Prochlorococcus marinus CUG1416: one gene and its partners. The main gene of each other region encodes a partner of the protein of the gene in region 3 in a complex. Links are inferred from orthologs where the notes say so. Each region holds a gene or a part of one and is shown on either strand. Other genes may lie near its edges. The genes, in order: nuoH, HA146_RS00940 and HA146_RS01570.

Region 1 (6,308 bases), on a different replicon or contig from region 3:
AAAGACAATCCCTCAACGTTTTTAGAATGAAATTGCTAGGGGCTGAAGTTAAAGTTGTAAATTCTGGAACTGCAACACTTAAGGATGCTACTAGTGAAGCTATTAGAGATTGGGTTTCTAATGTAGAAACCACACACTACATTTTAGGATCTGTTGCTGGTCCTCACCCTTTCCCAAAGATTGTGAGAGATTTTCATGCAGTTATTGGAGAAGAAGCCAAAAAGCAATGCCTGGAATCGTTTGGATCTTTACCCGATATTTTACTTGCATGTGTAGGTGGAGGATCAAATGCAATGGGCCTTTTCCATCCTTTCCTTAAAGAAAGGTCAGTAAGACTAATTGGAGTTGAAGCTGCAGGAAGCGGAGTTGATACTGACAAGCATGCTGCCACTATCACGAAAGGTTCAGTAGGAATTTTGCATGGCTCAATGAGTCTTCTTTTACAAGATGATAATGGTCAGGTACAAGAAGCCCACTCCATAAGTGCAGGCCTAGATTACCCTGGGGTAGGGCCTGAACATAGCCATTTAAAAGATATAGGTAGAGCAGAATATGGATCAGTTACAGATCAAGAAGCTTTAGATGCTTTGAGACTTGTTAGTGAACTAGAAGGAATTATACCTGCACTCGAAACTTCCCATGCCTTTGCTTGGTTAGATAAATTATGCCCTACTCTTGAAAAAGATACTCATATAGTTATCAATTGCTCTGGGAGAGGCGACAAAGATGTTAACACTGTTGCATCTTCATTAGATATTTAATCAATACCTTGGAATTGATTGGTCAATATATCTACTCCATCCATCAATACCCTCCTCCAAATTCCATATTTCGCTCACAATATTATTATCTAAGCACCATTGACAAAAGTTATAACTTCTTATTCCTGCATGACAGGTAACAACAATTTCTCTGTCTAATAAATCAGCAAATATTTCTTCAACGTATTCAGATGTAACTTTACTAATTGGTATATGTAAAAATTCTTTTGAGAAACGAGCTATTTCAAGCTCTGAATGTTCTCTTACATCAATCAAGACTGGATCTTCTTTTTCAGAATTAAACCAATCATTAAGATTAGAGGCATTTATAGATTTTGGATAATTTCCCAATTGATAGGATAAATTATGTGTTATTTACAATTTAATAAATTAAGTTGCAGTAGGAAATTTATTGTTAAAAATAAAAATAAACATTGATAATGAAACTTAGAGTAGTAGCAATAATAATATTATTATCTATATTACTTTTTTTTGGTTTTAAAAAAGTTTCTGCTAATAAAAATAAGGAGCAAAGTACAAATATTGAGCAGCTAAATATCTTAAAATACATACCTGAAAACAACAAATTATTATTTATTTCAAATTTAGATAGTTTTAATATTATTAATAATAATGAAAAAGATAAAAATCCAAAAAATCAAGATAACTTTGTTTTAATAAAAGATTCTATTTTAGATTACTTAGGTATAGATCTAGGCAACAATAAATTAGAAGATATCTATAATAATGAACTTATAATCTCAACTTTTGAGAATGATCAAAAGCTGAAAGATGATATTTTAATCGTATTTAAAATTAAACCAGAAAAAAACCTAGATGATATATTACATCTTTCCAATAAAATTGATCAGACTTATGAAATAATACCTATTTTTAGAGAAAATAAATTAAATTTCCTTAAATTTATATATCGGACAGAAGATAATTACATAATTGCTTCATCAGATAAAAAATTAATCAAAAATAGTATTAACTCTAGTAATGATTTTAAAGAAAACAAATTTCAATATGAGGGAGAACTGCATGGACTAAAAAACGAAAAAAATATATTATTTACAAATAAATTTTTGGAAAGTATATTTTTTAATAAAGAAATTTTTACTGAAAATAATGAGGATATTATAGCTACAACATTTGACTTAAAAAATAAACATTTAACTTTAAAATCATATTTACTAAACAATAAAAAAAATCTTGATATTCTTGCTTACGATAAGCTATTTAATCAAGAGAATATTAATGAAGATAATCCTGAAGTTGCAATTTTTAGTGATATAAAAAATATAGACAATTATCTAAAACCTTTATTAAATGATTTTGAACTCAGTTTTCTTGATGAGTTTAATCAAAATTCAAATCAAAACATTTTAATTCTCAATTCCAATAAAGATTGGCTTATTACATTTGAAAAAAATACTGAAGATCAATTTGATTTCAGAGCTTTGAAAAAACTAAAAGATTTCAACAAATATACTTTGAAACAAAATAAAGATATTTACTCGATATATTCCAAAGATATTCTGGAAGAAAAAGACGAAGTAATAAAACAAGTAACTTATGAAAATATCTATTCAATAGAATCCGGAGGTTTACAAATCATAAGTAATTACTTAATTAATGGTAAAAAACTAGAAACAATCTCAAAAAAATTTTTTAACCTAAAAGGTAATCAAGATAAATCTGCTTTTCTTTATGCAAAAGTTGATGTTAATGATAGAAATTCCAATAAAATTGAATATTTTTATGATTTGCAAGATCTTAATTTTCTCATTAGAAATATTTTAAAAATATCAAATGAAGAATCACTAGAAATCATAAGACAATCTATTCCTGAAAAAAATCCAATTCTTTATACAAAAACAATATTAAAAATACTTTAATCAAGTTATTCAAAAAGCTTCAATCACAATCAATTTAAATTTTTGTGAAGTTAATAAACTTGTGGTTAATTAAAAATTATTTGACTATCTTTAATCTATAAGTAATTTAATATTGAATAAATAAATTGGATAGCAACAAACTAATTTTAAAACCAGGATTAGAGGGTGTCCCAGTTACAAATTCATCCATCTGTGATATTGACGGCAATAAAGGCAAATTATTATATAGAGGCTACTCCATTGAGGAACTATCCAAAAAAAGCAGTTTTTTAGAAACTGCTTATCTATTGATTTGGGGTGAATTGCCTACAGCTATACAACTTAGAGATTTTGAACAAGAAGTTCAAATGCATCGCAGGTTAAGTTTTAGAGTAAGAGATATGATGAAATGTTTCCCTGCGACAGGTCATCCTATGGACGCTCTTCAATCAAGTGCGGCTTCTTTGGGACTTTTCTATTCACGAAGAGCAATAGATGATCCTAATTACATATACAACGCAGTGATAAGACTGATAGCAAAAATACCCACAATGATTGCTGCGTTTCAACTTATTAGAAAAGGACAGGACCCTATTCAACCTCGAGATGATTTAACATATTCCTCAAATTTTCTTTACATGCTGACTGAAAAAGAACAAGATCCAATAGCTGCAAAAGTTTTTGATAGGTGTTTAATTCTACATGCCGAACATAGTTTAAACGCCAGTACATTTAGCGCTAGAGTGACGGCAAGCACTCTTACAGACCCATATGCTGTAATCGCCTCTGCAGTAGGAACCTTGGCTGGTCCGCTGCATGGAGGGGCGAATGAGGATGTAATTGCGATGTTGGAAGAAATCAAAACTCCAGACAAAGCAGCTTCTTTTTTAGAAAATGCAATAAAAAATAAAAGTAAGATAATGGGCTTTGGTCATAGGGAATATAAAGTCAAAGATCCAAGAGCAATAATTCTTCAAAAACTGGCAGAAGAGCTTTTTATTAGATTTGGAGCTGATGAAATGTATGACGTTGCTAAATCATTAGAGGTAGAAGCAATACCAAGACTTGGCCCAAAGGGTATTTTTCCTAATGTAGACTTTTATTCTGGTCTTGTTTATAGGAAACTTGGTATTCCTCGTGATTTATTTACTCCAATTTTTGCTATATCCAGAGTTGCTGGTTGGCTAGCTCATTGGAGAGAGCAACTTGGAGCAAATAGAATTTTTAGACCATCGCAAATCTATACTGGGTCAGCTCCAAGGGATTGGATTAGCTTAGAAAATAGAGAATAATATTTGCAGCTTTTCATAAAAAACACACATATTGTTTGTGACGAGTTAATGTATTAAGTAAATAACATCAAAAATTTGGAATACGGAATAGATCTTGAATATAGTTTTAATGAATTCCTAAAAGGTTTTGGCATTTCTAGTGAGATTGCTCATGTAATATGGCTACCTCTACCAATGCTTTTGGTTTTAGTCGCAGCAGTTGTTGGAGTTTTAGTAACTGTTTGGCTTGAAAGAAAGATATCCGCTGCTGCTCAACAAAGAATAGGTCCTGAATATGCAGGAGCTCTAGGTATACTCCAACCAATTGCAGATGGTCTTAAGTTACTAGTCAAAGAGGATATTATTCCTGCTAAAGCAGATGGAATTCTCTTCACTGCAGGACCCATATTAGTTCTAGTCCCAGTGATTCTTTCATGGCTGATTGTTCCTTTTGGACAAAACCTTCTTATTAGTAATGTTGGTATTGGAATTTTCCTATGGATTGCTTTAAGCAGTATCCAGCCGATTGGACTTCTTATGAGCGGATATGCATCAAATAATAAATATTCATTATTAGGCGGATTAAGAGCAGCTGCGCAATCTATAAGTTACGAAATACCTTTAGCTTTATCTGTACTGGCTGTTGTGCTAATGACAAATTCTCTAAGTACTATTGACATTGTTAACCAACAAAGTGGTGCTGGAATACTCAGTTGGAATATTTGGAGACAACCTGTTGGCTTTATAATCTTTTGGATTTGTGCTCTTGCAGAATGTGAACGACTTCCATTTGACTTACCTGAAGCTGAAGAAGAATTAGTTGCAGGATATCAAACAGAATATGCGGGAATGAAATTCGCATTGTTCTACCTTGGTAGCTACATAAATTTAATTCTTTCAGCATTATTAGTATCAATACTTTATTTGGGAGGATGGGGTTTTCCTATTCCAGTTGAATTAATAGCTAAGGTACTTAATTTGCCGATTAATGCGCCCTTTATACAAGTTTTCACTGCATCAATAGGAATTGTAATGACTGTTTTGAAAGCATATCTCTTAGTATTTGTTGCAATATTATTGCGTTGGACAACCCCTAGAGTAAGAATAGATCAACTTTTAGATCTAGGATGGAAGTTTCTTCTTCCAATTTCTCTTGCTAATCTTTTATTAACTGCAGGATTAAAACTTGCTTTTCCGCAATTCTTTGGTGGCTAAATTCAAGTAAATATACTTAAATTTAAAATTAATCCACTAAAATGAATTAACTAAGTAAATTCTTCGAAAATGAAAAATTTCCTTCAACAAGTAAATAGCTATATTAAAGAGGCTTTTAGTGCTGGCAAATATTTATACAATGGCTTATCAGTAACTTTTGATCATCTTCGAAGAAGACCTGTTACTGTGCAATATCCATATGAAAAACTAATACCCTCTGAAAGATATCGAGGAAGAATACATTATGAATTCGATAAATGTATAGCTTGTGAAGTTTGTGTGAGAGTATGTCCAATAAATCTACCAGTAGTTGACTGGGTAATGAATAAAGAAACCAAAAAAAAGGAACTTAGAAATTATTCAATAGATTTTGGAGTATGTATATTTTGCGGAAATTGCGTTGAATTTTGTCCAACTAATTGTCTATCAATGACCGAAGAATATGAATTAGCTTCTTTCGACAGACACAATCTAAATTTCGATAATATTGCACTTGGGAGACTCCCTACAAACGTAACAACAGATCCTTCAGTAAAACCACTAAGAGAACTTGCTTATCTACCTAAAGGAGTAATGGATCCCCATGAAATCCCTGCTTCAGATATCAGAGTTGGTAAATTACCTGAAGAAGTCTATGATTGGATGAAACCAACAACCAATGAAAATAAAGATAAAATTTCTAATCCAAACAATTAATTTCTATTAATTTATGTCCATTGCAATAACAACTCAAATTATTTGTTTTACAGTTTTATCTTTAGTTATTCTTATTGGAGCAATTGGTGTTGTATTGCTAGAAAGTATTGTATATTCAGCATTTCTTCTTGGCGGAGTATTCATGAGTGTGGCAGGATTATATCTACTTTTAAATGCAAGTTTTGTTGCTGCAGCTCAAGTTTTAGTTTATGTGGGTGCAGTAAATGTATTAATAATTTTTGCAATAATGTTAGTCAATAAAAAAGAAGATTTAAAGCCCATCAATGACATTAAATCCAGAAGAATCTTATCAACATCTATATGTTTAATCCTACTTAGCCTTTTAATAAGAGTTGACTTGACAAACGTATGGAAGCTAGCAAGCCCCCAAAACTCTATAGGAGAAGAATCAACTATTAGGATTGGAGAGCATCTATTTAGTGATTATTTACTCCCATTTGAATTAGCTTCAGTTTTACTTTTAA
Region 2 (11,016 bases), on a different replicon or contig from region 3:
GTTTCTTAGTCTTTGATCATTCTTAAAAGCATTTTTAACTAATCTATCCTCCAAGGAATGAAAACTAATAATAGAAATAATTCCACCTGGAAGTAGCCAACCAGGGACAACTTGCAAAAATTTTTCTAATACTTCAATTTCTTTATTAACGGCAATTCTTAGTGCTTGGAATGTTCTAGTTGCTGGGTGTATTTTTTTATATCTTTGTTTTGGTGGGAAGCATCCTGCAATAGAATAAGCCAAATCTTTTGTACCAGAATATTTCCCGTTTACCTTTAAATCCATTTTTATTTTTCTAGCAATCTTTCGTGATAATCTCTCATCTCCATATTTATAAATTAGATTAGCTAGATCTTTTTCATTTAAAGTCTCAATTAATTTTTCTGCATTAACCTCAAGCAAAGGATTCATGCGCATATCAAGGGGACCATCTTTTTGAAAACTAAATCCTCTGTTTGGGGTATCAATTTGGTTACTATTTACTCCAAGATCTGCAATCACAAAAGAAACTTTTGCATTTGGTTCAAAATCCGCAAAATTTGCAGCCCTTATATCAATCCTATTTTTAAATTCATCAAGTTTTTTTGATGCTGATTTTCTTGCGAATGGATCTTGATCAAGTCCAATTATATTTAAATCCGAATATTTTCTCAATAAATGATAAGAGTGCCCGCCTCCGCCTAAAGTTGCGTCTATTCCTTTAAGTTGGGTTGTATTTATTAATGGGTAATGCTCTAATGATGCCATAATCTCATCTGTCATAACTGATTTATGATTGAAAAAAGATGAATCAGATAGGTCAGTTTGCATAACTTTCGACTAAGATTTATTTAGAAGTTAAATTTCGAATGGCTCAGCTAGAGACAAGAACCGAACCAATGGTGGTTAATTTTGGCCCTCACCATCCATCAATGCATGGGGTTTTAAGGTTAGTTGTAACTCTTGATGGTGAGAATGTCATTGATTGTGAGCCGGTAATTGGATATTTGCATAGAGGAATGGAAAAGATAGCTGAAAATAGAACAAATGTTATGTATGTCCCTTATGTAAGCAGAATGGATTATGCAGCAGGAATGTTTTATGAAGCTATTGTAGTAAATGCTCCTGAAAGATTAGCTAATATTCCAGTTCCTAAAAGAGCTAGTTACATCAGAGTTCTTATGTTGGAACTTAATCGTATTGCTAATCATCTTTTATGGCTTGGTCCCTTTTTAGCAGACGTAGGAGCTCAAACTCCATTTTTCTATATCTTTCGAGAAAGAGAAATGATTTATGATCTATGGGAAGCTGCCACTGGACAAAGGCTAATAAATAATAATTTCTTTAGGATAGGTGGTGTCGCATGTGATCTTCCATACGGATGGTTAGAAAAATGTATGGACTTTTGCGATTGGTTCGGTCCTAAAATAGATGAATACGAAAAATTAATCACAAATAATCCGATTTTTAGAAAAAGAATTGAAGGTCTTGGAACAATACAAAGAGATCAGGCAATTAATTGGTCTTTATCTGGGCCAATGCTTAGAGCATCTGGTGTTTCCTGGGATTTAAGGAAAGTGGATAGTTATGAATGTTATGACGATTTTGATTGGCAGATCGCTTCAGAAAAAGAAGGAGATTGTTATGCGAGATATCGAGTAAGAGTTGAAGAGATGAGACAATCACTGAGCATTATTCGCCAAGCCTGCAAAATGATTCCAGGAGGTCCAACAGAAAATTTAGAAGCTCAAAGAATGGCGACTGAAGATAAGAAGAGTGAAATATTTGGTATTGACTATCAATATGTAGCTAAGAAGGTTGCTCCAACTTTTAAAATTCCTAATGGAGAATTGTATACAAGATTAGAGTCCGGAAAAGGAGAAATAGGTGTATTTATTCAAGGTAATAATGAAGTTACCCCATGGAGATTTAAAATCAGAGCAGCTGATTTAAACAATCTGCAAATATTGCCTCATATTCTTAAAGGTGCCAAAATCGCTGATATTATGGCAATCCTTGGTTCAATAGATGTCATTATGGGCTCCGTTGATAGATAAGTTCTTTAAATGAAACCCTCTGATTGGTTAATACTGCAGAAAAAAGTACGATTTGGTGACTGTGATTCTGCAGGTGTAATTCATTTTCATAACTTATTAAAATGGTCACACGAAGCTTGGGAAGAAAGTATTGAAATTTATGGGATTCCTTATCAAGATATTTTTCCAGATTTTTCTTTACGTAAAAATCAGATTATTTTTCCCATAGTAAATTGCGAAGCGAACTTCCGTGCTCCTATTAAAATTGGAGATTTCTTAAAAGTAAAAATTTCCCCTCATAAAATTAATACTCATTTGTTCCAAGTAAATAGCCTTTTTATAAAAAATGGAAATAAAGTAGCAGAAGGAAAAATAATACATTGTTCTTTAGATGTTGATTCAAGAAATAAAATAGAACTTCCCGATCATCTAGAAAGATGGATAGAGGCTTCAAATGTAAGTACAAATTTAAAAGAGTGCTAATTATTATTTATTATTTTTGAAATTTATAATTTATTTCTTCTGTACTTGTATTTTTGTTTTTAATAATCCATTTCTCGGGTTTTTCATGTTTAGGCCAACTTTGAGAAAAGTTTTTTAATAAATTTAATGAATTTTCAATATTTTTATGATTTGTAAGTTTTTTAAATTCAATAATTATTTTAATTTTATTTCCCCATAATTTGTCGGGCACTTTTGAAATATTGAATTTATTAATTGGGATATTTTCTTTCATAATGAAATTATTTAATCGAGATTCAATTACTTCTGGAAAAACGAGTTCTCCGCCTGAATTAAAAGCGTTATCAATTCTTCCGATAAACTTTAAATATAAAGAATTATTGATTTGATTGATTTCACCTAAATCACCTGTTTGCAACCAACCATTTTTATTTTTGAAATCTTCAGTTTTTGAAGAGTCTATTATTTCGATTCCAATTCTAGCTGATTTTATCTCGATTAATCCTCGTTCGTTAATTCTTATTTTTGTATCAGGTAGTATTTCTCCAACGTTTTCATAACCCATTAAGAATTCTTTTGGTTTTAAACTCGTAACCATTGCTGCTGTTTCAGTTGAGCCGTAACAAGGTGCTAATTTTATTTGTTCTTGTATACATTTTTCTGCAGTTTCGCGGGTAATTGAAGCTCCACCTACCCAAATTAAATCAAAAATTTTTAGCCAATTAATACCCTCTTTTTCAGCTAAAAGTCTTATTAATTGGGTAGGTACTAATGAAGTAATCAAGTGTTTTTTGTTTTTTTTAGATTTAATTGTAAAAAGTAAAAGTTCTCGAGTTTTTTTTATTAAATTTGGAGCAATATTAATACAATCACATCCCCAAGTTTGGCTTCTAAAAATTGGCATTAAGCCACTTATATGGTTGAGGGGTAAAGTGTTAAAAATTATACAGTTGTGTAATTCAAATCCTTGATCTTTTAGCCATTGTCCTGAAGTAGCGGCAGATAATTTCAGATTATTTAAATTGTGAATACATTTTCTAGGTTTACCACTGCTACCACTGCTGTTTAAGATAATCGCTGGTCCATTTTTATGTATCGAATCAAGTACCTCTTCGTTTTTATGAAATTTGTTTTTTATATAAATTATTTTGTTTTCTCTAATTTTCTGAATAATTTTCTCCATAGATTGAATTTCATTATTTTCAACTTCAATAATATGAATTTTACTTTTCATAGTTGATCCCATATCTTTTTTGCTTCATCTGAAAATAGGAAAGAGTTAGGGAACTTTTTCATTGCTAAACCAGGAACTTTTGGTGTTGGTCCTTGTAACTGTAGCGATGATAAATGATAAAGCCATCTCCTTCCTATTCCAGTTTCAAATGAAGTACTTATAGATATTAAAGCTTTTTTATTTTCTAAGTCTCTTAAAAGCTTATCTGGATTCTTTTCTTGAGAAGGTCTTCGAATTTGCCAACCCTTCCACTCATCAATCAAAGTTGGAAATTTTAAAAGTGATTCGTCTAAAGCTATTGGAATTTTTTTGTTGAGTTCTTTAAGTCCATCAATATCATCAACAGAAAGAGGTTGTTCCAACCAATCTATATTTTTGTTATCTTTCAAAATATCAGCCCATCTGTTAGCCATTTTCCTTCCCCAAGAACCATTAGCATCTATCCTCAACTTAATATTATTATCTATTTGGCTTAAAATTTCTGCTAAAATTGCTTCTTCCTCATTATTATTTTTTAAAGCTACTTTCCATTTTATGGTTATTGATTTGCCAATATTAGATTGACTTTTTTTAATTTTATTTAAATCTGATATTACATTATTAGTATCTAAAAGTATGGCTGTTTTATCAATTTCATCAAAAAAATAGTTTTCTTTAAAAATTATTTTCCCATTTATTTCTGCTAAAGCTGAATTTATTGCAGACTGAATGCATGGGTGAAAAATATTTATTTGTTCAGATAAATTTAGTACTTCTAAATTATCAGGAATCATATTTAATTGTTCTTCACATTTTTTTAAGTCTTCTTTTAGTAGAGGTGAAACCTCTCCAAATCCAATTTTTTTATCTTTATTTTTTAATTTAATTATCCAACCCGATTTTGTAAGGTAAGTGGTTTTAGAATTTTCTACTTTTGTGGAAAACTTAAAGCAATAAGATTTTTTTTTAAATATTAAGTTCATTTATTAATCAAGTAATTAAAAATTAATCCTGTGATTAAGCCAACTCCATTAAGAGTTTGAAATTTTATTGCGATGAATTTGCAATTTTTTATTGCTGCAGGTTTGTTATATGAAGAGTGTAATAAATTTATTAGTCTTATTGCTTGAGGAAAACTAATCAAATAAAGGATACAAAAAACTGGAATAAATCCATTAACTATAGTGAAAAGTTGAAAAATATATATTGTGAAAATTATCCAAGGCACAAATTGAGAACCTTTTTTAGCTCCTAAGCGAACTAAAGGTGAATTTTTACCATGCTTTTTATCTTCAATAATTTGATGAAAATGAGAACAAAATAATACTAGAGTTGTTGCTAAGGAAGGCCCTGAACCAAGTAATAAAGAAACTTTCCAAGGAATATCTTCGAAATAAATATTAGACGGATTTAACGCAATTAAGATTGCAGAGTAAGCAAAAGGTCCAAATGCAAGCCAGCATAATGGTTCTCCTAAACCTTGATAGCCAAATCTAAAAGGAGGTCCCTGATATAAATATCCTAAGAAGCAGCAAGCTGCTACCAAAATCAAAATATTTATGCTTGTTGATGCTGAAATAATTGAAATTATTAATAAACCAAGAACTAAAGATGTATATGCAATAAATGAAATTATTTTTTTATTTTTTATAAGATTTACAATAGAATGGAATTTAAATTCATCGATTCCTGTTTCTGCGTCGAATAAATCATTAGTTAGATTTTCCCAAAGTAATATCAATATTGCAGCTAACGTAAATGCGATTAAATTATATATTTTTAATTTTTCATATAGATTTAGTAAATAAGCCCCTGTAATAAATACCGGAAGTATTGCAACAGAATAAAGAGGCCATTTTATTGCTTGTTTCCATAATTTTTTTTTATTTTCATCCATTTTTAATTAACACATAAAATTCCATGATTATTAAATGTAGTTTATAAATTGAGTTACATTTTTTACTTTATTGCATGATTTTTAGTTATTTTCAATAAGTAATGAAAAATGATTTAAACTTTACAGATTTTTTAAAAGATGTATTTTCTACTTTCGATAAGAAAGTGGAAAATTCTGGATTAGTAAGTATTTGTGTTGAGATTCCTTGTATTGATTTATTTCACTTATATGAATTGTTTATAAATAAATATCAGTTTTCTTCATTTTGGGAAGAATCTGATGGCATTTCATATATTGCTCTCGAGAAATGTAAATATGTTACTTTGGATGGTCCAAAAAGATTTGAGGTAGCAAAAGACTTTAATTCTGAGAATTTTAAAAGTTTAATTAACTTAACAAATCAATCACATATTTCCTCACTTTCAAAAATAATTTATTTATTTTCTTTTTCTGAAAATTTGAATAATAAGTATTTATCTTTAGATGTTCCTAGTTTGGAAGCTATCTTACCAAAAATATTAATTATTAAAAGCGATAATAATTGCTGGTTAAGAATCAATGGTCATGTTGAAGGTAAGTCATCATTAAGAACATTAATTGAAGAAATATGGGCAATTAGAAATCAGGTTATTAATTCTGACTCAGAATTAGAAAAATTATCTAGCTTAAAAAATAGTTTTGATTTTCTTATTATTGATGATTTCTTAAACTCCTTAGAAACTTCTAAAATCAATTTGAAACAGGTAATAAATAGAGGGATTCAATTAGTAGAGAAAGGTATCCTAGATAAGATAGTTTTAGCTAACAGGGTTAAAATAAAACTTAAAAATAAATTAGATTTATTAGGAATTTTAAAAAGATTAAAAAATAATCAACCAAATACATGCAGATACGTTTGGAAAAGGAATAGTAAGGATATTTTGTTTGGAGCATCTCCAGAAAAATTATTTTCTTTTACTAAACCTAATTTAATTTTGGAGGCTCTTGCTGGAACCATCTCAACTGATTCAAATTTTGATAAACTCCTTAGAAGTTCTAAAGACTTAAAGGAACATAATTATGTAATAAAGTATTTAATAAAATGTTTAGAAGTTTCAAAAATAACAAACTATAAAAAAAGTGATATCAAGGTTAATTCCTTTGGAGATATTTCTCATTTGCAAACACACATTTTCTCTACAGTTGAAAACATATGTCCTTTTGAATTGCTTAAAAATTTGCATCCATCTCCGGCTGTTTGTGGATACCCAAAAAATGAAGCGTTGGATTGGATCAACACTCTTGAGTCTTTTCCTAGAGGAAATTATGCTTCTCCAATGGGTTGGGTTGATGCATCAGGAAATGCTTCATTTCTTGTGGCAATAAGAGGCGCTAGATATATTGAAGAAAATATTGAATTTACTGCCGGTTCAGGTATTGTTTCAGGCTCTGTTTTAGAGAAAGAAATAGATGAGATTAAATTAAAATTTGAATCTATAGTAAAACAAATATTTTCCGCTAAAAATCCTAGATAATTTCCACTAATTTTGCAATAACTTCCTCTGAAACATTCTTGTTAGATAAATTTTCTATTTCTCTTAAACCTGTTGGACTGGTTACATTAATCTCGCTAAGCATTCCATTTATTACATCAATACCCACAAAAAACAAACCTTCATCTTTGAAGTGATGAGATAACTCTGAGCATATACTTTTTTCTTTTTCTGTTAATTTTGTTGGTTCAGCCTTCCCTCCCATCGCTAAATTACTCCTAAAATCACCTCCTTGAGGAATCCTATTTATAGCTCCAATTGCTTCACCATTTACGATAATTATTCTTTTATCACCCTCTATGACTTCAGGAATAAATTTTTGCATCATTACGGGTAATTCTTCTTGAGAAGTTATTAATTCAAGGATTGATTTAATCCCTGGGGAATTTTTATTTATCCTGATAACACCTTGACCACCTTTCCCTCCAAGAGGTTTTATGACTACTTCATTATTTATATTTGCAAAATTAATAAGATCTTTTACCTTACTCGCAACTATTGTTGGTGCCATTAAGTGGCTGTATCTCAATGCACCTAACTTTTCATTCCATGCCCTTAATGATGAAGGTTTATTAATTACTTTTACTCCTTTTCTTTCGGCAACTTCTAAGAGATGTGTCGCATATAAATATGCTTCATTTACAGGAGGATCTTTTCTCATCCAAATGCAATTAAATTCGGCGAGAGGTATGCAATCATTAGCTTTAAAAGAAATCCATGGATTTACTTCAATTTTTACAGAAGATGCCCATACTTCATCACCTCTAGCTTCAAGATCTTGAGGAGTACAACTCCAGATTTCAATATTTTTTTTTGATGATGCTTGCATTAAAGCCGCAGATGAATCTTTTAAGGGATTTATATTTTTTATTGGATCTATTACGAATAGAAATTTCATAAGATCTAGTTTAATAATGAGTCTAGTTTATTTTCATTTTCTAGTATGTAGAGATCATCGCAGCCTCCGATACCCTCATTATCTATAAATATTTGAGGTAATGTTCTTCTACCATCAGCTCTTTCAGTCATCAATGCTCTGGCATTTTCATCGCCATCTATTTTATATTCTGTAAAATTTATATTTTTTTTCTTGAGTAGAGATTTTGCTCGAATACAGAATGGGCAATATTGCCAAGTATAAATTTCAACTTTGGACATTTTTATAAAATAATACTTAGTTTATACTATTAAACAAAACTGCTTGTTAGATTATAAATAATGATTTAATTCTATTTTGATAGATATTACAGAGTTTAAAAAAGATCTTTCGGAACTAACAAAGCGCCTGGGTAAAGCTCAGGATTGTCTTTGACGTTCCAAGCTTAAAAGCGAAAAGGAGAGAGTTAGAGCAAATTTCTTCTCAGCCCGAATTTTGGGAGAATCAAGAAGAAGCGAAAAAACAAATGTTAATCCTTGATGATGTCAAAGTTCAACTAGAATTGTTAGATGAATGGAGATCGTTTATTTCTGATGCTAATGCCTCTCTTGAGCTTTATTCTTTAGAACCGGAAGAGGAAATGATTTTGGAATCCCAGCAGGGCTTAAAGAAGTTAAGAGAGAATTTAGATAAATGGGAATTTGAAAGATTGTTATGTGGGGAATACGATGAGGAAGGAGCAGTAGTTTCTATTAACGCTGGTGCGGGTGGAACAGATGCACAGGATTGGGTAGAGATATTATTGAGAATGTATTCAAGATGGGCCGATAATAATCAAATGAGCCTTGTAATCAATGAATTATCTCAAGGAGAAGAAGCAGGTATTAAAAGTGTAACGTTCGAAATTGATGGAAAATATGCATACGGCTATCTGCAACATGAAAAAGGAACTCATAGATTAGTAAGAATTTCTCCTTTCAATGCTAATGGAAAAAGACAAACCAGCTTTGCTGGGGTAGAGGTTATGCCAAAATTAGATGATAATATTTCACTTGATATACCTGAAAAAGATTTAGAAATTACAACGAGTAGATCCGGTGGAGCTGGAGGACAAAATGTTAATAAAGTAGAAACAGCAGTAAGAATTGTTCATTTGCCTTCAGGGATTTCAGTAAGATGTACCCAAGAAAGATCTCAATTACAAAATAAAGAAAAAGCTATGTTACTTCTTAAGTCTAAACTACTAGTGATTGCTAAAGAACAACGAGCTGCTGAAGTCGCTGATATTAAAGGTGATATTGTGGAAGCTGCATGGGGCAATCAAATAAGAAATTATGTTTTCCATCCCTATCAAATGGTAAAAGATCTTAGGACTATGCAGGAGACTAACGACTTAGATAGTGTGTTAGATGGTGGACTTGAACCGTTTATTCATGAATTATTACGCATGAATATTTCTTCTAACGAATCTATTGAATAACTAATGGAAAATAAAAACGAAAATTTAGAAAAAAAAGTTGCTCCTGCAAGCTTTATAAAGCTTGCTATGAGAAATATGGTCAGGAAGGGTTCAAAAAGTATTTCTCATTTTTCAATAACTTTTCTAGTCTTAATTGGGATATTAATACTTGTGGCCACAATAGGTAAGCCCAATGTTCCTGTATAAGAATGTATGAAAGAAAAAATTATTTCTGAAATAAATTTAGATTTGGTTTTCCAATGTAATGATTTTTCTCAACTTTCAAATAAGTTAAAAGATATTAAAAGTAAGTTTATTTTGGAATCTATTTTTTGGGAGAAAGTTTTTTTATCTTGGATAAATACAATATTAAAAAAAGATGATTATGAATTGCCAAAATTTATTTTTGAAAAAAAATCTTTTTCATTAGGCTTTCAGATAATATCTAATCAAGAAATGGCTTCTATGAATAAGAAGTGGATGCAAAAAAATGGTCCAACTGATGTCCTATCTTTCCCAATCATTTCTGATGAATCTTTCAATAATTTAGATCACATAGAGTTGGGAGATATCTTTATATCATTAGAGATGGCACTTGAGCAATCTTATGAATATAAACATTCAATCTATAGAGAGATGCTCTGGTTGGCTAGTCATGGATTTTTACATCTTTTGGGATGGGAACATAATAATGCTCTAGATTTAGAAAATATGTTAAATTTTCAGGAATATTTAATTACTCGATTAGATTAAAAATCTATGGAAAAAAAAATAAAGTCTTTAGAAAATAGAAAAGAATCATACAAAACGTCTAGGAATGTATTAATAAGTTTTAAGTATGCTTTCAGTGGAATTAGTTACGTAATAAAAACTTCAAGAAATTTTAAAATTCAATTAATTTTTGCAATTACAAGTTTAATGATTGGTTTTTTACTGCAAATTAGTCTAAGCAATTATGTAATTTTGATTGCCACCATTATGTCTGTTTTAATATTAGAAATATTAAACACATCTATTGAATCGATAGTTGATTTATTAGTGAAAAAAGAATTTAGTAGTTTAGCTAAAATTTCAAAAGATACTTCTGCAGGAGCTGTATTATTAGCTTCCATTAATTCTGTTATTATTGCTGTATATATCTTTGTTCCTAAAATAAAGTTGTTATTTTAAATCCATATAAATATGTTTCTTGTTATTGATAATTACGATAGTTTTACTTATAACCTTGTCCAATATTTAGGAGAACTTTCAGATGAGCATGAAATAACTAAAGAATTATTAGTGAAAAGAAATGATGAAATTACTTTAGAAGAAATTATCAAACTCAATCCTAGCGGCATCCTATTATCTCCAGGTCCTGGTAATCCAGATCAATCTGGAATTTGTCTGCCAATACTAAAAAAATTATCTAAAAATATTCCGACATTGGGAGTTTGTTTAGGTCATCAAGCTTTGGCCCAAGCTTTTGGAGGTAAGGTTGTAGTTGGGAGAGAACTTATGCATGGAAAGACATCCAAAATATTTCATAATCAAAAAGGATTGTTTAAAGATATCGAGACTC
Region 3 (8,982 bases):
ATCTAAAGTTTGATATAAGGCACCTGCAGTTGTAGCCAATTCCGCAACCCCATTATCTACAGTTGTTACAAGAAAAGGTTGACCTGGTAATTTGTTGCCTAGTGATAGACTAGTCCAATTTTTTCCCGAATCAAGCGTATGCATAACCAATGAAGGCTGGCCTATTAACCATCCCTCTTCACCTTTAAAATCAATATCTAGCAGACGAAAGTTATCATCACTTGGTAAATCTAAATTTCTTTTTTCCCAAGTTTCTCCTCCATCATTTGATTCCATAATGAGTCTATTGGAACCCACTAAGAATCCATTATTATTATCTATAAAGTCAACATCTAGAGCATTTGCCTGATCTTCAAACTGAATTGTTTTCCAAGGGCTGCTATCATTCACTTTCAATCCTGTAGATGAACAACTGCTCAAAACAAAACAAAGAATTACGGCTAAAAGAAGATTAGGAATGCTGGTAATAGTTTTTTTCATTTTTCTATATTAATGCAAAGAGTATAAAGAAAGGAAACATGCAGCTGCAAATGCCAAACCTCCAAAAATTAATATATTTTTCTGGCCAGGAGGTAAGCTATTGAAACCAAAACCATAAGTTAAATTTTCCTCAAAACCGCTAGGTTTAGATTTTGGACCTATATCTTTATAAAAGTTCTTACCAGCCCTGCAAACAGGGCATGCGAATGTATTACCATCCAGCTCTGAAAAAGGTGTATTTTTAGGTATGTCTAATTTTTTATTTCCTTCAGACGGGTCATAAATGTATCCACAACTTCTACATTCGAATCTATTTTGGTCTAAATTAATAGGAGGTAGTTCAAAATTTACTCCTGAAGAATTTTCAGAAAGTTTTTCTTTCTCAAAATTTTCAACTATTTTGTTTTCCTCAGAGGCTGGTTGAATGTTTTCACTCACGGTTTATTATTGTTCTTTAAGAACTTTAAAAGATTTTGCTTAATTAAGCGAATTTTATTCAAAATTAATTTTTAAGATGTTTTTATTAACTGGCTATGAATATTTTTTAGGCTTTCTCTTGATTGCTGCTGCCGTTCCAATATTAGCTCTAGTTACAAACCTCATAGTTGCGCCCAAAGGCAGAACTGGCGAAAGAAAACTAACATATGAATCTGGAATGGAGCCTATTGGAGGAGCATGGATTCAATTTAATATTCGTTATTACATGTTCGCCTTAGTTTTCGTTATATTTGATGTAGAGACAGTATTCCTTTATCCTTGGGCTGTTGCCTTTAATAGATTAGGCTTATTAGCATTTATTGAGGCATTAATTTTCATTGCAATACTAGTTATCGCTCTGGCTTACGCATGGAGAAAAGGAGCTTTAGAATGGAGTTAAAAAATTGAACCCACAATTATCACCAAAAGCAATAAGAGAGATCAGAGAAGGGACTTGCAATCCCCTTGGGGCACCACAGGTTACCACAGATTTAAGCGAAAACATTATACTCACAAGCTTAGATGATCTTCATAATTGGGCTAGATTAAGCAGTCTATGGCCTCTTCTATACGGCACAGCTTGTTGTTTTATTGAATTTGCTGCCCTAATTGGATCTAGATTTGATTTTGATAGATTTGGATTAGTTCCAAGAAGCTCACCAAGGCAAGCAGATTTAATAATAGTTGCAGGGACAGTAACAATGAAGATGGCACCTGCCCTAGTAAGACTTTATGAGCAGATGCCTGAGCCAAAATATGTGATTGCTATGGGCGCTTGTACCATTACAGGAGGAATGTTTAGCGCAGATTCTACTACTGCCGTCAGAGGGGTTGATAAATTGATACCTGTTGATTTATATCTTCCAGGATGTCCTCCAAGGCCAGAAGCAATTTTTGATGCCGTAATAAAATTAAGAAAAAAAGTAGGTAATGAATCAATTTTAGAGAGGACAAAAACAGAGCAAACACACAGATACATAACAACTGATCACGAAATGAACCTTGTTTTCTCTGATAATACTGGTGAATATTTAAACAAAACTTCAATGAATGTTATTCCTACCTCCAACAAAGAAAAAATAACTGAATTACCTGAGATCAACAAAAAAGTTGAAATTGTCAACAGTGATAAAGATTAATGGGAAAAGACAGTATAGACAAATCCTCAGATACTTCAATAGAAAAAGAAGGATTCATAAGTCAAAATTTATCCAAAGATGGAATTCCGAATCAATCATTAAATAATGATCACATAGGAATAGAAAATATTTCTGTGGAACCCAGCAATTTATATGAAGCAGTATTGGCTTTAAGAAATTACGGTTTCAACTATCTTCAATGTCAAGGTGGCTATGATGAGGGACCAGGTAAAAATCTTGTTAGTTTCTATCATTTTATAACTGTAGATGACTTACAAAACATAGAAAAAATTAACGAAGTCAGATTAAAAGTTTTCTTAAAAAGAGATTCTGATTTATCAATACCTAGTTTATATAAAATATTCAAAGGAAGTGATTGGCAAGAAAGAGAAACATATGACATGTATGGAATAAATTTTATTGATCATCCAAATCCTAAAAGACTCTTAATGCCTGAAGACTGGAGAGGATGGCCATTGCGAAAGGACTATATTCAACCAGACTTCTATGAACTTCAAGATGCTTATTAGTTTAATTTTTTTAATTTGCGGTATATAAACATAACTGCTCTTGCAAGTCTTCTTGGATCATGTCTAAGGGTTGGAGTTATTTTTTTTGAATATAATGGTGCTTGCAAAACGTAATAACCCTCAGATAGTAATTTTTCTTTATTACATTGGACAGGTTCTGCTCCTCTACTTTCGTAATAGTCTACTAATGGAGACTTTTCAAATTGAATCTGAGATAAGATTGCGTTAAAAATTCGTGTATTAACTCCAAAATTTGATAGTTGTTTTTCTATTGATTTGATATGTTGATAAACATCAAGTCCGTCGGTTTCTCCAGGTTGAGTCATCAAATTACATATGTAAATTTTGGGAGCATTACTTTGCAATAAAGCATTTACTATTTCTGGTACTAACAAATTTGGCAATAAAGAAGTGTATAAACTGCCTGGGCCAAGTACAATTAAATCAGCATCTTTTATAGATTCAAGAGCACTCGGAAGAGCAGAAGGATTTTCTGGAAGGTAACCAATCCTCGAAATTAATTTTTTAGATTTACTGATCTTGGTTTCTCCAAAAATTTTTTCACCATCCTCTAATTCAGCCCATAACATAACATCAATGCTTGTTGCTGGTAAAACTTGACCTTGTACCGCTAAAACCCTACTAGAAGCCTGTACTGCTTTTTCTAAACTACCTGTAATTGTTGTTAAGGCTGATAAGAATAGATTTCCAAAACTATGTCCCTCTAGTCCACTTCCCTCTGAAAATCTATATTGAAATAATCTAGTTAAAATTGGTTCTTCGTTAGATAAAGCAGCCAAACAATTTCTTATATCTCCTGGAGGTTGCACGCCTAATTGCTTTCTTAGAATTCCACTACTTCCCCCATCATCAGATACAGTTACGATTGCTGTAATGTTACTACTGTAATTTTTTAACCCTTTCAATAAGGTAGATAAGCCTGTGCCTCCGCCTATTGCAACAATATTAGGACCTCTATTTAACTTACTTTTAACTCTTAATGCATCAACTAAAAATGTACTTTTTTCTGGAACAAGTGCTTTTTGAATAGAATTAATACTTCTATTTTGTCCGATCCCAATTAATAAAAGTCCAATAACAAAAATCAATGGTCCCAATAATGAAACAGGCAATATACTAGTTAAACTAGTCATTATCCAAAAAAACACTTCAATAAGCCAATAGAGTGGTCTTAAATTAGTCCAAATTGCTAAGCCTAATAATGAAGTCAAGAATCCAACTGCAGATGTAATCATCCATCTTTTTATTACCAGTCCTGGCAAAAGCCAACTCAAAATTCTTAGAATTTTATTTAATAAGACAAAATTAGACTTTGTAAAATATTTATAATATCTTCTTACTCTTTTTTTACGCTTATTCATTAAAAAACCTCTTAAATTATTTTTCTCAAATTTAAAGACTACATAAATTCATTATAAATCAAATTCATACATCCTTTTTTTATTTCTAAAAATAGGCAATATGTAATAGAAGATGACTTTTTATTTAATATAGGTTTTGAAAAAATCAAAGCATGCAGTTGAAACAAAAAGCCTCTCAATAAGCTGGGGGCACGTTAATGTGCTTAATAAACTCAATTTCGAACTTAATGAAGGAGAGAAATTAGCTATAGTTGGCCCCTCAGGTTCAGGCAAATCAACTATTTTAAAAATATTAGCAGGCCTAATTTTGCCTACCAAAGGAGAATTAAGAATATTTGGTAAAAAACAAACATATTTGAGACTAGACCAAAATAATCCTCCTGATGTAAGACTAGTTTTTCAGAACCCAGCATTATTAGGATCTTTAACTATTGAAGAAAATGTAGGTTTTCTCCTTAAGAGGAATAAAAACCTATCTAAAAAGTTAATCCATGAAATCGTATGTGAATGTTTAGCTGAAGTCGGATTATTTAATGTCGGGAATAAACTTCCAAATGAATTAAGCGGAGGCATGCAAAAAAGAGTTAGTTTTGCTAGAGCTTTAATTACAGATCAAACTCTTAATGCAAATACTAAACCTTTATTACTTTTTGATGAACCGACTGCAGGTCTTGATCCAATTGCCTCATCAAGAATTGAAGATTTAATTAATAAGACAAATGATAAAGCCAACGGATCATCTATTGTAGTTAGCCATGTTCTGAGTACTATAGAAAGGACTTCAGATAAAGTTTTAATGCTTTATGGAGGCAAATTTAGATGGGCAGGTTCTATTGATGAATTCAAAGAAAGTAATGATCCCTATGTGTTTCAATTTAGGTATGGGAAACTTGATGGTCCAATGCAACCCAAAGACATTTAGAAATTATGCGTAGAAGCTTAAGAGATTCAATAGTTGGATTTTCATTATTAGGAGGTATTTTAGTATTCACATTTTTTTCTTTTTGGCTAAGAGGAGTAAAATTATCTTCAAAAAATTGGCACCTCTTTGCTGAATTCAATAACGCAAGCGGTTTATCAAAAAAATCTCCAGTTACTTACAGAGGAATTTTAGTAGGATCAATAGAAGATATTTTATTTACCAATCAATCAATTAAAGCAAAAATAGTTTTAAATAATCCAGAAATTATTCTTCATAGGCCAGCATTTGCCAGAGTAGTAACTAATTCTTTCCTAGGAGGAGATGTGCAAGTCGCTTTAGAAACTAGTGAAAAAGAAATTCCTAAAAACATTGAAAAACCTACATCAGACAAATGCGACACCAAATTAATTATTTGTCAGGGAGATATTATTCCTGGGAAACAATTATCAAGTCTTTCAAATATAACTAATAGAATAAGTCAACTTCTAAAAGAATCCAATCAAGAAAACTTAATTGAGAACATAGTTAAATCAATTGACCAATTTGATAAAACACAAGAAAATCTTGATGAATTAATTTTCTTATCGAAACAAGAAATACAAAGAGTTGAACCTTTAATAAAAGAAATTACAATTGCTGCTGATCATTTGAATAACATTTTGTCTACTATCGATAACAAAGAAACCCTTAATGATATTAAATTGACAATTAATGCTGCAAGATCTATCTCCAGCAAAATAGATGATATGAGTGATGATTTTGAAAAATTAACGAAAGATAAAGAATTTACTAAATCCATAAGAGATTTAACTATTGGACTTTCAAAATTCCTTAACGAAATTTATCCATAAGTAATACTTAGAATTCATTGATAGCATTTAAAGCCATAGCCGCGATTGCTTTATCTGTGGCTTTTGGCAGTTGGACATATTTTCCTTTAGCTGCCTCTGCTAATTCTTTACCAAAGCCGCTTGCAATAAATTTTCTCTCAGTATCAATTACTAAGAGTTTTATCCCAAGCATAGGATATTTCGCAGCTATATCAAGAACCTCTTGCTTTAAATTTGAATTATCATTATCTTTTTCTGCAACCTCATTTTGTCCTAGAGATAATCCTAATGGTACATTTCCTCTTCCATCAGTAATCCCCACAACAATAACTTGTCCTATATCTCCTGTTGAAAGAGCATTTTTTGCTACTTTCGCTGATTGTGTTAGTCCATGAGCTAAAGGAGATCCACCTCCGCAGGGCATTGTTTCTAGCCTTCTTTTTGCTGCGGTTATTGATCTTGTTGGAGGTAAAAGAACTTCTGCCTGATTACCTCTAAAGGGAATAAGAGCTACTTCATCTCTATTCTCATAGGCCTCTGTTAAAAGTCTTATTACTGCACCTTTAGCACTTTGCATTCTATTTAGAGCCATAGAGCCACTAGCATCAACCAGAAAAATAACTAAGGCTCCCGCCTTTTTTTGAAGAAGCTTTGCCCTAAAATCATTTTCTTCAATAACTATTGATTTATTAGGGTTTCTTAATCTTCTTGATTTTTGATAAGGAGCCGCAGCTCGAAGAGTTGCATCTACCGCAATTCTTTTTACTTTACCTCTTGGAATAATAGGTTTCACATATCTTCCTCTACTGTCACTAAATATCACTGATCTACTTCCACTATTTCCTGCTTTTGCTTTAGCTGATGAAAAAAGTAATAAATCAGGATCAACCATACAGGCCTCAGGATCCAATATAAATTCTTCAGGTATTTCGGGAGTAGATTCTTCTTCTCCATCAGAATTATCTTCTGCTTGTTCTTGATCTTGATCTTGATTATCATCATTCTCATTAGCCTCAGATTCAGAGTCATCATTGTCTGATTGAGGTGGGGGTGGCGGGCTCTGATCCTCTGGAGGAGGTGGCTGAATATCATCATCTTGAGGTGGCATTTGCATTGCTCGTGGAAGGATAACTAATCTTACTGCGACTTTTAGGTCCTCAGAATTTACATTTTCATCGCCTCGAAGAGCTGCATTCGCCTTAGCTACCTTTACTGCGAATAATTCTGATCTATGGCCTTCTACTCCCCCTCTAAGAGCTTCATTCACTAAATAAGTTATTTGCTCTTTTGTTATCTTCACATCCTTTAACCATTGCCTTGCCAAAATTAATTGAGTGGACAAATTATCAGATTCTTCTGACCATTTTTCTGAAAATGTAATATTATTTTCCGCATGTGATAAAACAGATTTTGTAATTTCAACTCTTTGAGCATTATCAATAGATTGATCTGCAGAAAGCACAATCGCAAAACGATCTAGAACATGATCTCTTAAAGCACCTTCTTCAGGGTTATAAGTTGCTATTAAGAGTGAATTGCAAGGATGTGAGAGACTTAAACCATCTCTTTCAATATTATTTTGCTCTCTTCCTATAGCTTCAAGAATTAAATTTACAATTCCATCATCCAATAAATTTATATCATCTACATAAAGAACTCCTCTATGAGCCTCCGCTAAAATTCCAGGCTGAAAAACTTGTTCTCCAGTATTTAATGAGGCAGCGACATCAATTGATCCAACAAGTCTGTCTTCAGTTATGCCAATTGGTACTTGGACAAATGGTGCCTCTCTTACTTTTTTCGGTATTTCTTCAATTCGGTTCAGGTAATTACTGCCAATTGTCTCCCGTAATAATTTATTAGTATTAATATCCCATTCCTCTGGTCTATTTGGATCTAGGTTCCTACCAATAGGTCTCAATGAAATATTACTTTGGGTCAACTTTTCCAATACTGATTCAGTATCTAACACTTCAATAGGAGGTAGCAAAGTATGTAAACCTCTTGCCAATACAGACTTACCAGTACCTCTACCACCAGCAATAATAACTCCCCCCAAACTTGGGTCTACTGCCGCAAGGAGTAAAGATAATTTCAATAAGCTATGACCTGTAATTGCAGCCAAAGGAAAAGCTCTAAAAGAATCCTTTGATTTCATTAAATCTTTTATATCTTCTTTTCCTTTTAACTCTGAATTCAAAATCACTTTAAAAATGCCTGATATAGAATTTATCCAATAACTTTGTTTTTTGTAGTGGAATTATCAAATCTTAATATCAAAAATGGACTATGTATATCCCTCGGAGCAAATATTGATAGTAAATTCGGAAGTCCTTTAGATTCATTATTAGTTTGCAAACCAAAAGTCGAAGAAATCATAAAAGAGTGGGTAGATCAGTCCAATACTAAAAAAGAAGAAAACAGAAAATCCAAACCAAACTTTATATGGTCTTCAATATATGAGACATCACCTCATGGAGTTGAAAATGAACAGCCAAATTATCTAAATACATTAGTTCTTGTAAAAAGTAATTATTTTCCTAAACCATCAAATAAAAAGGCGAAATTACTGTTAAAAGAGCTAAAAAAGTTAGAGAGATTTTTCGGAAGAGAAGAGATGCCAAAGGGTAAGAAATGGCTATCAAGATGTCTCGATTTAGATATTCTTTGGTGGGAAGATTTTCATACGGTTGACGAGGAATTAACATTACCTCACCCTAGATTCATGAATCGGAATTTCGTTATTACACCACTATCTGAAATCTTAAGTAGAAGCCAAAAAATCACAAAGTTTGATGACCCAAAATGGTCTATTAAATGATTTACAAAACCAAAAAATAACTGTTAGGCTGTTTTTATTTAAAAATTATGGGCAACAAAAACCTTATAAAAAGATCCATATTTAAAGAAAAAATATCTGAGTTAAAGTCAAAAAAATTTAGTTTCGAAATAAATAGAATTGAGCTTCCAAATGGACATGAAGGTGAATATGGATACATTAAGCATCCTGGGGCAGCATTAGCCGTACCTATTACAAAAGACAATAAGGTTATCATTCTTCGACAATATAGATTTGCTGTTTCAAGGTATTTATTAGAATTTCCAGCAGGTACATTAGAAATAGGTGAAACACCTATTAATTCAATTCAAAGAGAAATACAAGAAGAGACTGGATTCAGTGCAAACAAATGGGACGAACTAGGAACTCTTGTCCCTGCTCCT

What was found.
Region 1: the proteins of HA146_RS01570 (region 3) and nuoH are in contact, whole or in part, in a cryo-EM structure (PDB 6KHJ), measured with the Thermosynechococcus vestitus proteins. The link is inferred for Prochlorococcus marinus CUG1416 from one-to-one orthologs. Residues at the interface, in WP_126986108.1 of Thermosynechococcus vestitus: Gly6, Tyr7, Glu8, Tyr9, Phe10, Gly12, Phe13, Leu14, Ile16, Cys17, Ser18, Pro21, Ala24, Leu25, Ala27, Ser28, Leu31, Arg32, Pro33, Ser35, Arg40, Leu41, Thr42, Thr43, Tyr44, Glu45, Ile51, Gly53, Ala54, Trp55; in WP_126985484.1 of Thermosynechococcus vestitus: Gln8, Lys26, Trp29, Leu30, Pro33, Met34, Met37, Leu38, Leu83, Ile84, Phe85, Lys86, Glu87, Asp88, Val89, Leu90, Pro91, Ala92, Thr100, Ala104, Val107, Ile108, Phe111, Leu112, Tyr114, Ile115, Ile125, Ser126, Leu128, Phe133.
Region 2: the proteins of HA146_RS01570 (region 3) and HA146_RS00940 are in contact, whole or in part, in a cryo-EM structure (PDB 6ZJN), measured with the Thermus thermophilus proteins. The link is inferred for Prochlorococcus marinus CUG1416 from one-to-one orthologs. Residues at the interface, in WP_096411116.1 of Thermus thermophilus: Glu45, Ser46, Asn48, Pro50, Ala51, Gly52, Glu53; in WP_223903221.1 of Thermus thermophilus: Met26, Thr27, Asn29, Gly31, Pro32, His34.

The regions. Positions count from the first base shown.
Region 1 is NZ_JAAORM010000001.1:159,211-165,518, reverse strand. What follows is about bases 3,243-6,067. They hold nuoH (NADH-quinone oxidoreductase subunit NuoH), read left to right. Parts: upstream 3,243-4,008; coding sequence 4,009-5,127; downstream 5,128-6,067. Other genes in these bases: HA146_RS00870 (NADH-quinone oxidoreductase subunit J), read left to right, coding at 5,837-6,067; ndhI (NAD(P)H-quinone oxidoreductase subunit I), read left to right, coding at 5,197-5,823; HA146_RS00885 (citrate synthase), read left to right, coding at 3,243-3,933. In the rest of the region: trpB (tryptophan synthase subunit beta), read left to right, coding at 1-761; HA146_RS00895 (rhodanese-like domain-containing protein), read right to left, coding at 762-1,112; HA146_RS00890 (hypothetical protein), read left to right, coding at 1,202-2,662; more of HA146_RS00885, read left to right, coding at 2,788-3,242; more of HA146_RS00870, read left to right, coding at 6,068-6,308. UniProt on the Escherichia coli protein: NDH-1 shuttles electrons from NADH, via FMN and iron-sulfur (Fe-S) centers, to quinones in the respiratory chain. The immediate electron acceptor for the enzyme in this species is believed to be ubiquinone.
Region 2 is NZ_JAAORM010000001.1:170,412-181,427, forward strand. Bases 1-2,942 are described here. They hold HA146_RS00940 (NAD(P)H-quinone oxidoreductase subunit H), read left to right. Parts: upstream 1-848; coding sequence 849-2,036; downstream 2,037-2,942. Other genes in these bases: rsmH (16S rRNA (cytosine(1402)-N(4))-methyltransferase RsmH), read right to left, coding at 1-810; HA146_RS00945 (acyl-CoA thioesterase), read left to right, coding at 2,046-2,498; HA146_RS00950 (AMP-binding protein), read right to left, coding at 2,509-2,942. In the rest of the region: more of HA146_RS00950, read right to left, coding at 2,943-3,723; HA146_RS00955 (o-succinylbenzoate synthase), read right to left, coding at 3,708-4,673; menA (2-carboxy-1,4-naphthoquinone phytyltransferase), read right to left, coding at 4,670-5,587; HA146_RS00965 (chorismate-binding protein), read left to right, coding at 5,689-7,101; gshB (glutathione synthase), read right to left, coding at 7,094-8,017; grxC (glutaredoxin 3), read right to left, coding at 8,023-8,277; HA146_RS00985 (DUF3285 domain-containing protein), read left to right, coding at 9,480-9,662; rRNA maturation RNase YbeY, read left to right, coding at 9,669-10,208; HA146_RS00995 (diacylglycerol kinase family protein), read left to right, coding at 10,215-10,625; HA146_RS01000 (anthranilate synthase component II), read left to right, coding at 10,638-11,016.
Region 3 is NZ_JAAORM010000002.1:58,465-67,446, reverse strand. What follows is about bases 1-2,675. They hold HA146_RS01570 (NAD(P)H-quinone oxidoreductase subunit 3), read left to right. Parts: upstream 1-994; coding sequence 995-1,357; downstream 1,358-2,675. Other genes in these bases: HA146_RS01555 (gluconeogenesis factor YvcK family protein), read right to left, coding at 2,623-2,675; HA146_RS01560 (NAD(P)H-quinone oxidoreductase subunit J), read left to right, coding at 2,096-2,626; HA146_RS01565 (NADH dehydrogenase subunit K), read left to right, coding at 1,362-2,096; HA146_RS01575 (rubredoxin), read right to left, coding at 490-918; HA146_RS01580 (photosynthesis system II assembly factor Ycf48), read right to left, coding at 1-480. Outside these bases: more of HA146_RS01555, read right to left, coding at 2,676-4,008; HA146_RS01550 (ABC transporter ATP-binding protein), read left to right, coding at 4,145-4,930; HA146_RS01545 (MlaD family protein), read left to right, coding at 4,936-5,781; bchD (magnesium chelatase ATPase subunit D), read right to left, coding at 5,789-7,966; folK (2-amino-4-hydroxy-6-hydroxymethyldihydropteridine diphosphokinase), read left to right, coding at 8,015-8,581; HA146_RS01530 (NUDIX hydrolase), read left to right, coding at 8,629-8,982. UniProt on the Escherichia coli protein: NDH-1 shuttles electrons from NADH, via FMN and iron-sulfur (Fe-S) centers, to quinones in the respiratory chain. The immediate electron acceptor for the enzyme in this species is believed to be ubiquinone.